One region of the Streptomyces sp. NPDC047002 genome, then DNA from elsewhere that is predicted to be linked to it. Evidence: riboswitches for the same ligand, from Rfam matches in the RefSeq annotation. Region 1 holds a riboswitch; each other region holds the start of a gene.

Region 1 (2,193 bases):
CCGACAGTGCGTCGTCCCACTCCTGCGCCCCCGGATGGCCCTTGGCCAGGTCGGCCGCGTGGGCCGCGATCTTGTACGTGATGACGCCGGTCTTCACGTCGTCGCGGTCCGGCAGGCCCAGGTGCTCCTTCGGCGTGACGTAGCAGAGCATCGCCGTGCCCCACCACGCGATCATCGCGGCGCCGATGCCCGAGGTGATGTGGTCGTACGCGGGGGCGACGTCCGTGGTCAGCGGGCCGAGCGTGTAGAACGGCGCCTCCTCGCAGACCTCCTGCTGGAGGTCGATGTTCTCCTTGATCTTGTGCATGGGCACATGGCCCGGGCCCTCGATCATCGTCTGCACGCCGTGCCGCTTGGCGATGGTGTTGAGCTCGCCGAGGGTGCGCAACTCGGCGAACTGCGCCTCGTCGTTGGCGTCCGCGATGGAGCCGGGCCGCAGCCCGTCGCCCAGCGAGTACGTCACGTCGTACGCGGCGAGGATCTCGCACAGCTCCTCGAAGTGCTCGTACAGGAACGACTCCCGGTGGTGCGCCAGGCACCAGGCCGCCATGATCGAGCCGCCGCGCGAGACGATGCCCGTCTTGCGGCGGGCGGTCAGCGGCACGTACCGCAGCAGCACACCGGCGTGGACGGTCATGTAGTCGACGCCCTGCTCGGCCTGTTCGACGACGGTGTCCCGGTAGATCTCCCAGCTCAGCTCCTCCGCCCTGCCGTCGACCTTCTCCAGCGCCTGGTAGAGCGGCACGGTGCCGATCGGTACGGGGGAGTTGCGCAGCACCCACTCGCGGGTGGTGTGAATGTTGCGGCCGGTCGAGAGGTCCATGACCGTGTCGGCGCCCCACCGGGTCGCCCAGGTCATCTTGTCCACCTCCTCCTCGATGGAGGAGGTGACGGCCGAGTTGCCGATGTTCGCGTTGACCTTCACCAGGAACTTCTTACCGATGATCATCGGCTCGGTCTCCGGGTGGTTGACGTTGGCCGGCAGCACCGCCCGGCCCGCCGCGATCTCCTCGCGGACCGTCTCGGGTGAGACGTTCTCCCGGAGGGCCACGTACTCCATCTCCGGGGTGATGTCGCCGCGCCGCGCGTACGCGAGCTGCGTGATCGCGTGTCCCGGCCTGCCGCGCCGCGGCTGCCGCGGGCGGCCGGGGAAGACCGCGTCGAGGTTGCGCAGCCCGCCGCGCGGCGCGGTGTGCTTGAGGCCGTCGTCCTCGGGGCGCACGGGCCGCCCCGCGTACTCCTCGGTGTCGCCGCGCGCGATGATCCAGTTCTCCCTGAGCGGCGCGAGACCGCGCCGCACGTCCGTCTCGATCCCGGAATCGGTGTACGGACCCGACGTGTCGTACAGCGTCACGTCCTGCCCGTTGGTGAGGTGCACCCGCCGCACCGGCACCCGGAGGTCGGGGCGCGAGCCCTGGAGGTACCCCTTGTGCCAGCCGATGGCAGACGTGTCTGTTTCCTGAACGGTCATGAGACCAAACTCCCTACGCCGGCATTACCCGGTAACAGGTTCAGCGGTCGGCGCAGCGCAGGGGTGCGGGGGTTCTCCCCACGTCACCGCACGTCAGCGCCCTCTCAGCCCGGTGCTCCGAGCTCCCGCGTGTGCAAATGCGCGACCACGCTAACGCCTCGTCCCGCGCGAAGACCAGAGGGCCTCGGCCCGCTGTTGGCATGATCTGCCCTGTGACCCGACCTCAGCAGCCGCCCGAGCACCCGTCCGCGCGGCCCGGCGGCGAAGGCCCCGGGCCCGGCGGCGGACACACCCACCACCACGGCCCGGCCGCGCCGGTCTCCCGGCATCTGCGCACGGTGATCGCCGCGGTGCTGATCCCGTTCGCCGCGGCGGTCGTGGTGGGGCTCGCCGTCCTGTGGCCGGGCGGCGCGCCCGCCCACCACAGGTCAGGGGTGGGCTTCGACCAGCAGACCCAGCAGGGCCTGGTGACCCGGATCGCGGCGATGGACTGCGCGGACGTGCACGCCGCGCAGCTCCCCTCGTCGGGCGACCGCTCGTCCGCCGGTGCGGGAGCGGGGAGTTCGGCGCCGTCGGCGCCCTCCGGGCAGTCGGCCGGCGGCGGCTGCAAGAAGGCGACCGTGGTGGTGGAGACCGGCAAGGACAAGGGCCGGCAGTTCGACGAGGTGGTCCAGCCGGACGCGCCCCGGCAGTTTCACGTGAAACAACGGGTGGTGCTGGCG
Region 2 (2,193 bases), on a different contig from region 1:
CACCCGCACCGTCTCCTCCGTCCCCAGGTCGAGCGGCGCACCCCCGCGGGCCCGCGCCCGCGCCCACCAGTCCACCGACACCACCGCGACGAACCCCGGGATCCAGTACCCCACGAACAGCAGCACGTTCTGGAACCGGGCCGCCGTGTCCGCCGCGTGCATCCACAGCACCAGCGGGAACCCGAGAGCCGCCGCGAGCAGCGCCGCCACCGGTCGCGCGAGGCGCACCCCCGCCGTCTGGAGGGCCAGCGAACCGCTGTAGTCGTTCATCGCGTTGCTGCACAGCGCCGCACACGCCACCGCAAGCAGCCCGAACGCCCCCAGCGCTCCGCCCCCCAGCAGCCGGTCCACCCCGCCCGCCGTCTGGTCCGTGAACACCGAAGCGCCCCACAGCCCCAGCGCCTGCACCGCGGTGAACGACACGCTCACCCCGAGCAGCGTGTACCAGAACATCCGCACGCGGGACGTCTCCCGCGGCAGATAGCGGCTGAAGTCGCTCGCGTACGGCGCCCACGACAGCGAAAGGCTCAGCGCGACCGTGCTCGTCAGCACGAACGCGCCGAACCTGTCGGCGCCGTGCACGTGCGAGACCGCCGCCGGGTGCACCCCGCCGAGCAGTTCCACGGCCAGCAGCGCGAACGCCGCGGCGAGCGCCAGCGTCATCACCTTCTGGAGCCGGTGGATCGCCTCGTACCCCAGCGCCCCGACGAGGCCCTGCCCCGCCATCATCACCAGCACCCCCAGCCAGAACGGCCAGCCGCACAACCGCGCCAGCGCGTCCCCGCCGAACAGGCCGACCAGCGCGTCCCACGCCACCGACGACAGCCACTGCAACACCCCCGGCACCACTACCGCCCTGCCGAAGGCCAGCCGCGCGAGCGGCAGTTGGCCCGCCCCCGTCCTGCTGCCCCAGATGCCGAGCGCCGCGACGGGCACCGCCCCGAGCACCGTCCCGACGACCACCGCCACCAGAGCGGAGGCGAAGTCGAGCCCCAGCACCGCACCGAGGGTCCCGGTGAACACGCCCGTCATCGTCAGGTTCGGCGCGAACCACACACTGAAAAGCCGGGAAGCGCTGCCGTACCTGTTCTCCTCGGGCACCGGCGCGATGCCCCGCGTCTCGATCCGCAGATCGCCCGCCGCCGACGGCATACGCCCGCCGAAGGACCCGGGGCCCCCGGCCGCCCGCTCGGACAGGAACACACGTGAACGCGCCATGGGAGACATCCCTCCGCCAGTACGAGCTGGGTCAGGTTCGACGGGTGTGATCTCAGCCCCGCTGCAGGGCACCCCGTGTCCGGTGGAGTGCCACCCTAACGCCCCGCACGCCGCACCAGACAACCGGCCCTTCCCCACGGCTCACCGCCCGCGCACAGCGCCTCCCCGAGCAGGACGAGGCGCGCCGCCTTGCGCGACACCTCGTGCCCCCTCACGGCACCCGCACCCCACAGTTCGGCGAACCACAAGGGCCTCGGCCACGAGACCGCCCGCAGCCCCGTCGCCGAAGGCCACCGTCCACCTCGGCAGCCGCGACCCGGAGCCCGGCCGCGCCACTCCGAGCGGCCCGCCGCACGGCCGGTCGTCATCGACGTCACGCTTCACCGCGACCGACCTCAACAAATTCCGCGGCACCCAGACCCTCGAAGAGGGCGCACCCCGCGTCGCCCACGGACCGGCCTAGGGTGGGCACATGGCCAGGTACTTCGACGTGCACCCGCAAAACCCCCAGCGGCGCATCATCGGCAGCGTCGCCGACAGCCTCCGCTCCGGCGCCCTCGTGGCGTACCCCACGGACTCCTGCTACGCGCTGGGCAGTCGCCCGGGCAGCCGCGAGGGCATCGACCGCATCCGCTCGATCAGGGCGCTCGACGACCGGCACCACTTCACTCTGGTGTGCCAGAACTTCGCCCAGCTCGGCCAGTTCGTACGGATCGACAACGACGTCTTCCGCGCGGTCAAGGCGGCGACCCCCGGCCGCTACACCTTCATCCTCCCCGCGACCAAGGAGGTCCCGCGCCGCCTCCTGCACCCCAAGAAGCGCACCGTCGGGGTCCGCATCCCCGACCACCCCGTCGCCCAGGCACTCCTCGCCGAGCTCGGCGAACCGCTGCTGTCCAGCACCCTGCTGCTGCCGGGCGAGGAGGAGCCGATGACCCAGGGCTGGGAGATCAAGGACCGCCTCGACCACGCCGT
Region 3 (2,193 bases), on a different contig from region 1:
CCGGGTCGACGAACATCTGGAGCGGCATGTCCTCCTGGAAGCGCTTGCCGATCATGAAGTCGATGAGCGCCTTGCCGCCCGCGGTGTTCTTCGCGCCGTCGAGCAGGCCGGCGAACTCGATCTGACGGAAGCAGGTCCCGGTCGCCACGCCGGTCGGCGCCTCGGCGGGCGTCTTCGGCCGCGGCTTGGCGTACAGCACCTCGGAGGGCGGGCTCGACGCGTACGAGACGACGAGGGGCCTGGTCGCCTTGGCCTTCTTGCCGCCCGCCGAGCCGGAGAAGTCCTGGTCGTAGGCCTGCTCCCAGCTGTCGACCACCTGCACGCCGTTGGCCTTGAGCTTCTTCCAGTAGTTCTGCCAGCCGGAGTCGCCGTACGCGGCGACAGTGCCGAGGAGGAAGCCGAGGCCGGGCGAGGAGGTGGCGACGTTCTCGGTCACCAGCAGGTTCCTGTACTCCGGCTTGACCAGGTCGGCGAAGGTCTCGGGCGGCGCGAGGTGGCGCTTGGCGAAGTAGGCCCGGTCGTAGTTGACGCAGAGGTGTCCGCTGTCGATCGGTGTGACGCGGTGCTTCGCCCGGTCGAGCTGCGTCGACGGGTCGACCCGGTCGAGGCCCTTCGCGGTGTACGGGGTGAAGAGGCCGTTGTCGAGGGCGCGGCTGAGCAGGGTGTTGTCGACGCCGAAGAACACGTCGCCCTGCGGGTCGCCCTTGGTCAGGACGGCCTTGTTGACGGCCTCGCCCGCGTCGCCGCTCTTGAGGACCTTGACCGCGTAGCCGGTCTCCTTCGTGAACTCCTTGAGCACGGCGGGCGAGGCGGCGAAGGAGTCGTGGCTGACCAGGGTGACGGTCTTCGTCTTCGCGGCGTCCGAGCCGCCGGACGTACCGTCGCCGCCGCAGGCGGTGAGGGCGGCGGCGCCGAGCGCGGCGGCCAGCGCCGCCGCGGCGAGCTTGCGGGTGGTGGACACTTCTCGGTTCCTCCTGGGACGTCCAGTCCAGGAAGAGACGCGGCCCTGCCCCGACCCGCCGGGCGGGTGCGGGCAGGGCGCAGCAGCTTGAGCAACGACCGAACTTCCTACCCAGAATGACCTGGGCGAGGTTCAGAGGGTCTGCGGCCGCGGCCGGGCTGTCCCGGGCCTTCGCCGCACTCTCAGCGCTGTGGCGCTCCCCTGTCGGGTGTCAACGGTATGGATGGCGTGCCGTGCGCCCCCAGGGTACACACCGGGCGCCTCCGCGCCCCGCCGCGCGCGGGTGCGGGAACTGTGGTGCCCCGGCCTCCCACGGTCCCCACGCCCCCGGCTCAGCGCTCCGCCGCCGCCAGCTGCCCGCACGCGCCGTCGATCTCCTGGCCGCGGGTGTCCCGCACGGTCACCGGGACGCCGTGCGCCGCGATCGCCTCGACGAAGGCCTTCTCGTCCTCGGGGCGCGAGGCGGTCCACTTCGAGCCGGGCGTCGGGTTGAGCGGGATGAGATTGACGTGCACGCGCCGATTTTTCAGCAGCCTGCCGAGCCGGTCGCCGCGCCAGGCCTGGTCGTTGATGTCGCGGATCAGCGCGTACTCGACGGAGACGCGGCGGCCCGACTTCTCCGCGTACTCCCAGGCGGCGTCGAGTACCTCCCGCACCTTCCAGCGGGTGTTCACGGGCACGAGCGTGTCGCGCAGCTCGTCGTCGGGGGCGTGCAGCGACACCGCGAGGCGGCACTTGAGGCCCTCGTCGGCGAGGCGCAGCATCGCGGGCACGAGGCCGACCGTGGAGACGGTGATGCCGCGCTGGGACAGGCCGAGGCCGTCGGGCTCGGGGTCGGTGAGCCTGCGGATCGCGCCGACCACCCGGTTGTAGTTGGCGAGCGGCTCGCCCATCCCCATGAAGACGATGTTGGAGAGCCTGGCGGGGCCGCCCGGCACCTCGCCGTCGCGCAGGGCCCGCATGCCGTCCACGATCTGGTGCACGATCTCGGCGGTCGAGAGGTTGCGGTCGAGGCCGTTCTGCCCGGTGGCGCAGAACGGGCAGTTCATGCCGCAGCCCGCCTGCGAGGAGATGCACATGGTCACCCGGTCCGGGTAGCGCATCAGCACCGACTCGACGAGGGTGCCGTCGTGCAGCCGCCAGAGCGTCTTGCGGGTGGTGTCGTCGTCGCAGGAGATGTGCCTGACCACCGACATCAGGTCGGGCAGCAGCGCGTCGGCGAGCCGCTGCCG
Region 4 (2,193 bases), on a different contig from region 1:
CCCTCCTCGACGCGGTCCACGCCGACGCCGGTCAGCAGGGTGGTGCCGCTCTCCGCGTACCAGTCGGCCATCGGCACGGTGACCTCGGCCGGCAGCGCGTGCGCGAGGGGGCGTTCCGCGGCCTCGACGACGGTGACGGCGCATCCTGCGGCGCGCGCAGCCGTGGCGAACTCGGCGCCGATCCAGCCGGCGCCGACGATGGCGATGTCGCGCTGCGCCTGGAGGAGGGGCCGCAGCACCGCCACGTCGTCCAGCGTCCGCAGCACGTGCACGCCCGGCACGCCCGACGCGCCGGGCAGGGTGCGCGGCCTGGCGCCGCAGGCGAGGACCAGCGCGTCGTAGGGGACGGGACCCGCGGCGGTGTCCACCACGCGCTCGCCCGGCCGCAGCCCGGTCGCCTCCACGCCGAGCCGCAGCTCCACACCGAGCGCGTCGAAGTCGATGTCGAAGGCGGAGCCCTCGGCCTGGCCGAGGAGCACGGCCTTGGACAGCGGGGGCCTGTCGTAGGGCGGATGGGTCTCGGCACCGAGCACGGTGACGGGTCCTTCGTGGCCGCACTCGCGCAGCGCCACCGCGGTCTGCACGCCGGCCATGCCCGCGCCGACGATGACGACTCTCTGGTCCTCGCTCACGCGCTCACCATAGATCCCCGGGGCCCCGGGCCGTCTTACGGGACGGCGTGGCAGGGTCTACCCTGGCCCGGAAGACCTCGCGGGAGCCCGGGCGGACCGGGCTGAGAGGGAGGCTGGGCGGCCTCCGACCGTACGAACCTGATCCGGGTCATGCCGGCGAAGGGAGGGGCTGACGACCGTGCAGCCTTCCGACACACCCGACACAGCGCACCGGCGCACCGCGGCGCCCGCGGGCCGGGGCGGCGCCCGCGGCCACGACGTGCTCGTGGTCGGCGGCGGGATCATCGGGCTCGTCACCGCCTGGCGGGCCGCGCAGCGCGGTCTGCGCACCTGCGTGGTCGACCCGGAGCCCGGCGGCGGCGCCGCACAGGTCGCCGCGGGCATGCTGGCCGCCGTCACGGAGCTCCACTACGGCGAGGAGTCCCTGCTCGGGCTCAACATCGCGTCGGCGCGCGCCTATCCCGAGTTCGTGGCCGAGCTGGAGGAGGCGAGCGGCCGGGACACCGGCTACCGCGCCTGCGGGACGCTCGCCGTGGCGCTGGACAGCGACGACCGTGCGCACCTGCGGGAGCTGCACGCCTTCCAGCAGAAGTGCGGCCTGTCCTCCGAGTGGCTCGGCGGACGGGAGTGCCGCCGGCTCGAACCGATGCTCGCGCCCGGCGTCAGGGGCGGGCTGCGGGTCGACGGCGACCACCAGATAGACCCGCGCAGGCTGGCCGCCGCGCTGCTCGCCGCGTGCGAGCGCGCGGGCGTGGTCCTGCACAGGGGCTGGGCGCGGCGGCTGACCGTGCGCGGCGGGCGCGCCGTGGGCGTCGAGCCTGCGGAGGGGCCCGCGATCGCCGCGGGCCAGGTGGTGCTCGCCGGGGGCAGCCTGAGCGGCCGGCTCGACGGCGTGCCCCCCGAGGTGCTGCCGCCGGTGCGGCCGGTGAAGGGCCAGGTGCTGCGGCTTGCGGTGCCGCGGGCGTACGCGCCGTTCCTCTCGCGTACGGTGCGCGCGGTGGTGCGCGGCGCCGACGTGTACCTGGTCCCGCGGGAGAACGGCGAGCTGGTGGTGGGTGCGACCAGCGAGGAGCTGGGGTGGGACACCACGGTCACCGCCGGCGGGGTGTACGAGCTGCTGCGGGACGCGCACGAGCTGGTCCCCGGGATCACGGAGCTGCCGCTCACGGAGACGAGGGCGGGGCTGCGGCCCGGCTCGCCCGACAACGCGCCGCTGCTCGGCCCGACCGCGCTGCCAGGACTGCACCTGGCGACCGGGCACTTCCGCAACGGCGTGCTGCTGACGCCGGTCACGGGCGAGGCGCTGGCCTCGGCCCTGGCGACAGGTGAACTGACCGAGGTGGCAAGGCCGTTCGGGCCCGAGCGGTTCGCCGGCACGGCGGTCGGCGGGCCCGCAGAGGGCCGTACGGTACGAGTGGTACGAGAGGGGCGGTCGGCATGAGCGAGGGTACGGCGGGGCGCGTGGTGCGCGTGTCGGTGAACGGCACGCCGCGGGAGGTCGCGGTGGCGACGACGCTCGACGTGCTGGTGGCGTCGTTCACGGCGGCGGCGTCGGGCGTCG

Evidence for each region. A riboswitch is a leader RNA that binds a small molecule or an ion and turns the genes downstream of it on or off. The one in region 1 is predicted to bind thiamine pyrophosphate.
Region 2: another riboswitch for thiamine pyrophosphate. It lies ahead of AB0910_RS28660 (cytosine permease); the one in region 1 lies ahead of thiC (phosphomethylpyrimidine synthase ThiC).
Region 3: another riboswitch for thiamine pyrophosphate. It lies ahead of AB0910_RS07815 (thiamine ABC transporter substrate-binding protein); the one in region 1 lies ahead of thiC (phosphomethylpyrimidine synthase ThiC).
Region 4: another riboswitch for thiamine pyrophosphate. It lies ahead of thiO (glycine oxidase ThiO); the one in region 1 lies ahead of thiC (phosphomethylpyrimidine synthase ThiC).

What each region holds. Positions count from the first base shown of each region.
Region 1 covers NZ_JBEYWC010000013.1:148,110-150,302, forward strand. Annotated here, with positions in the region: gene thiC (phosphomethylpyrimidine synthase ThiC) at 1-1,471, opposite strand, end outside; TPP riboswitch at 1,465-1,610, opposite strand; gene AB0910_RS15265 (YibE/F family protein) at 1,684-2,193, shown strand, end outside.
Region 2 covers NZ_JBEYWC010000043.1:6,121-8,313, reverse strand. Annotated here, with positions in the region: gene AB0910_RS28660 (cytosine permease) at 1-1,218, opposite strand, end outside; TPP riboswitch at 1,210-1,304, opposite strand; gene AB0910_RS28655 (L-threonylcarbamoyladenylate synthase) at 1,691-2,193, shown strand, end outside.
Region 3 covers NZ_JBEYWC010000005.1:187,619-189,811, reverse strand. Annotated here, with positions in the region: gene AB0910_RS07815 (thiamine ABC transporter substrate-binding protein) at 1-961, opposite strand, end outside; TPP riboswitch at 1,048-1,174, opposite strand; gene rlmN (23S rRNA (adenine(2503)-C(2))-methyltransferase RlmN) at 1,294-2,193, opposite strand, start outside.
Region 4 covers NZ_JBEYWC010000038.1:63,010-65,202, forward strand. Annotated here, with positions in the region: gene AB0910_RS27350 (FAD-dependent oxidoreductase) at 1-632, opposite strand, end outside; TPP riboswitch at 702-814, shown strand; gene thiO (glycine oxidase ThiO) at 892-2,073, shown strand; gene thiS (sulfur carrier protein ThiS) at 2,070-2,193, shown strand, end outside.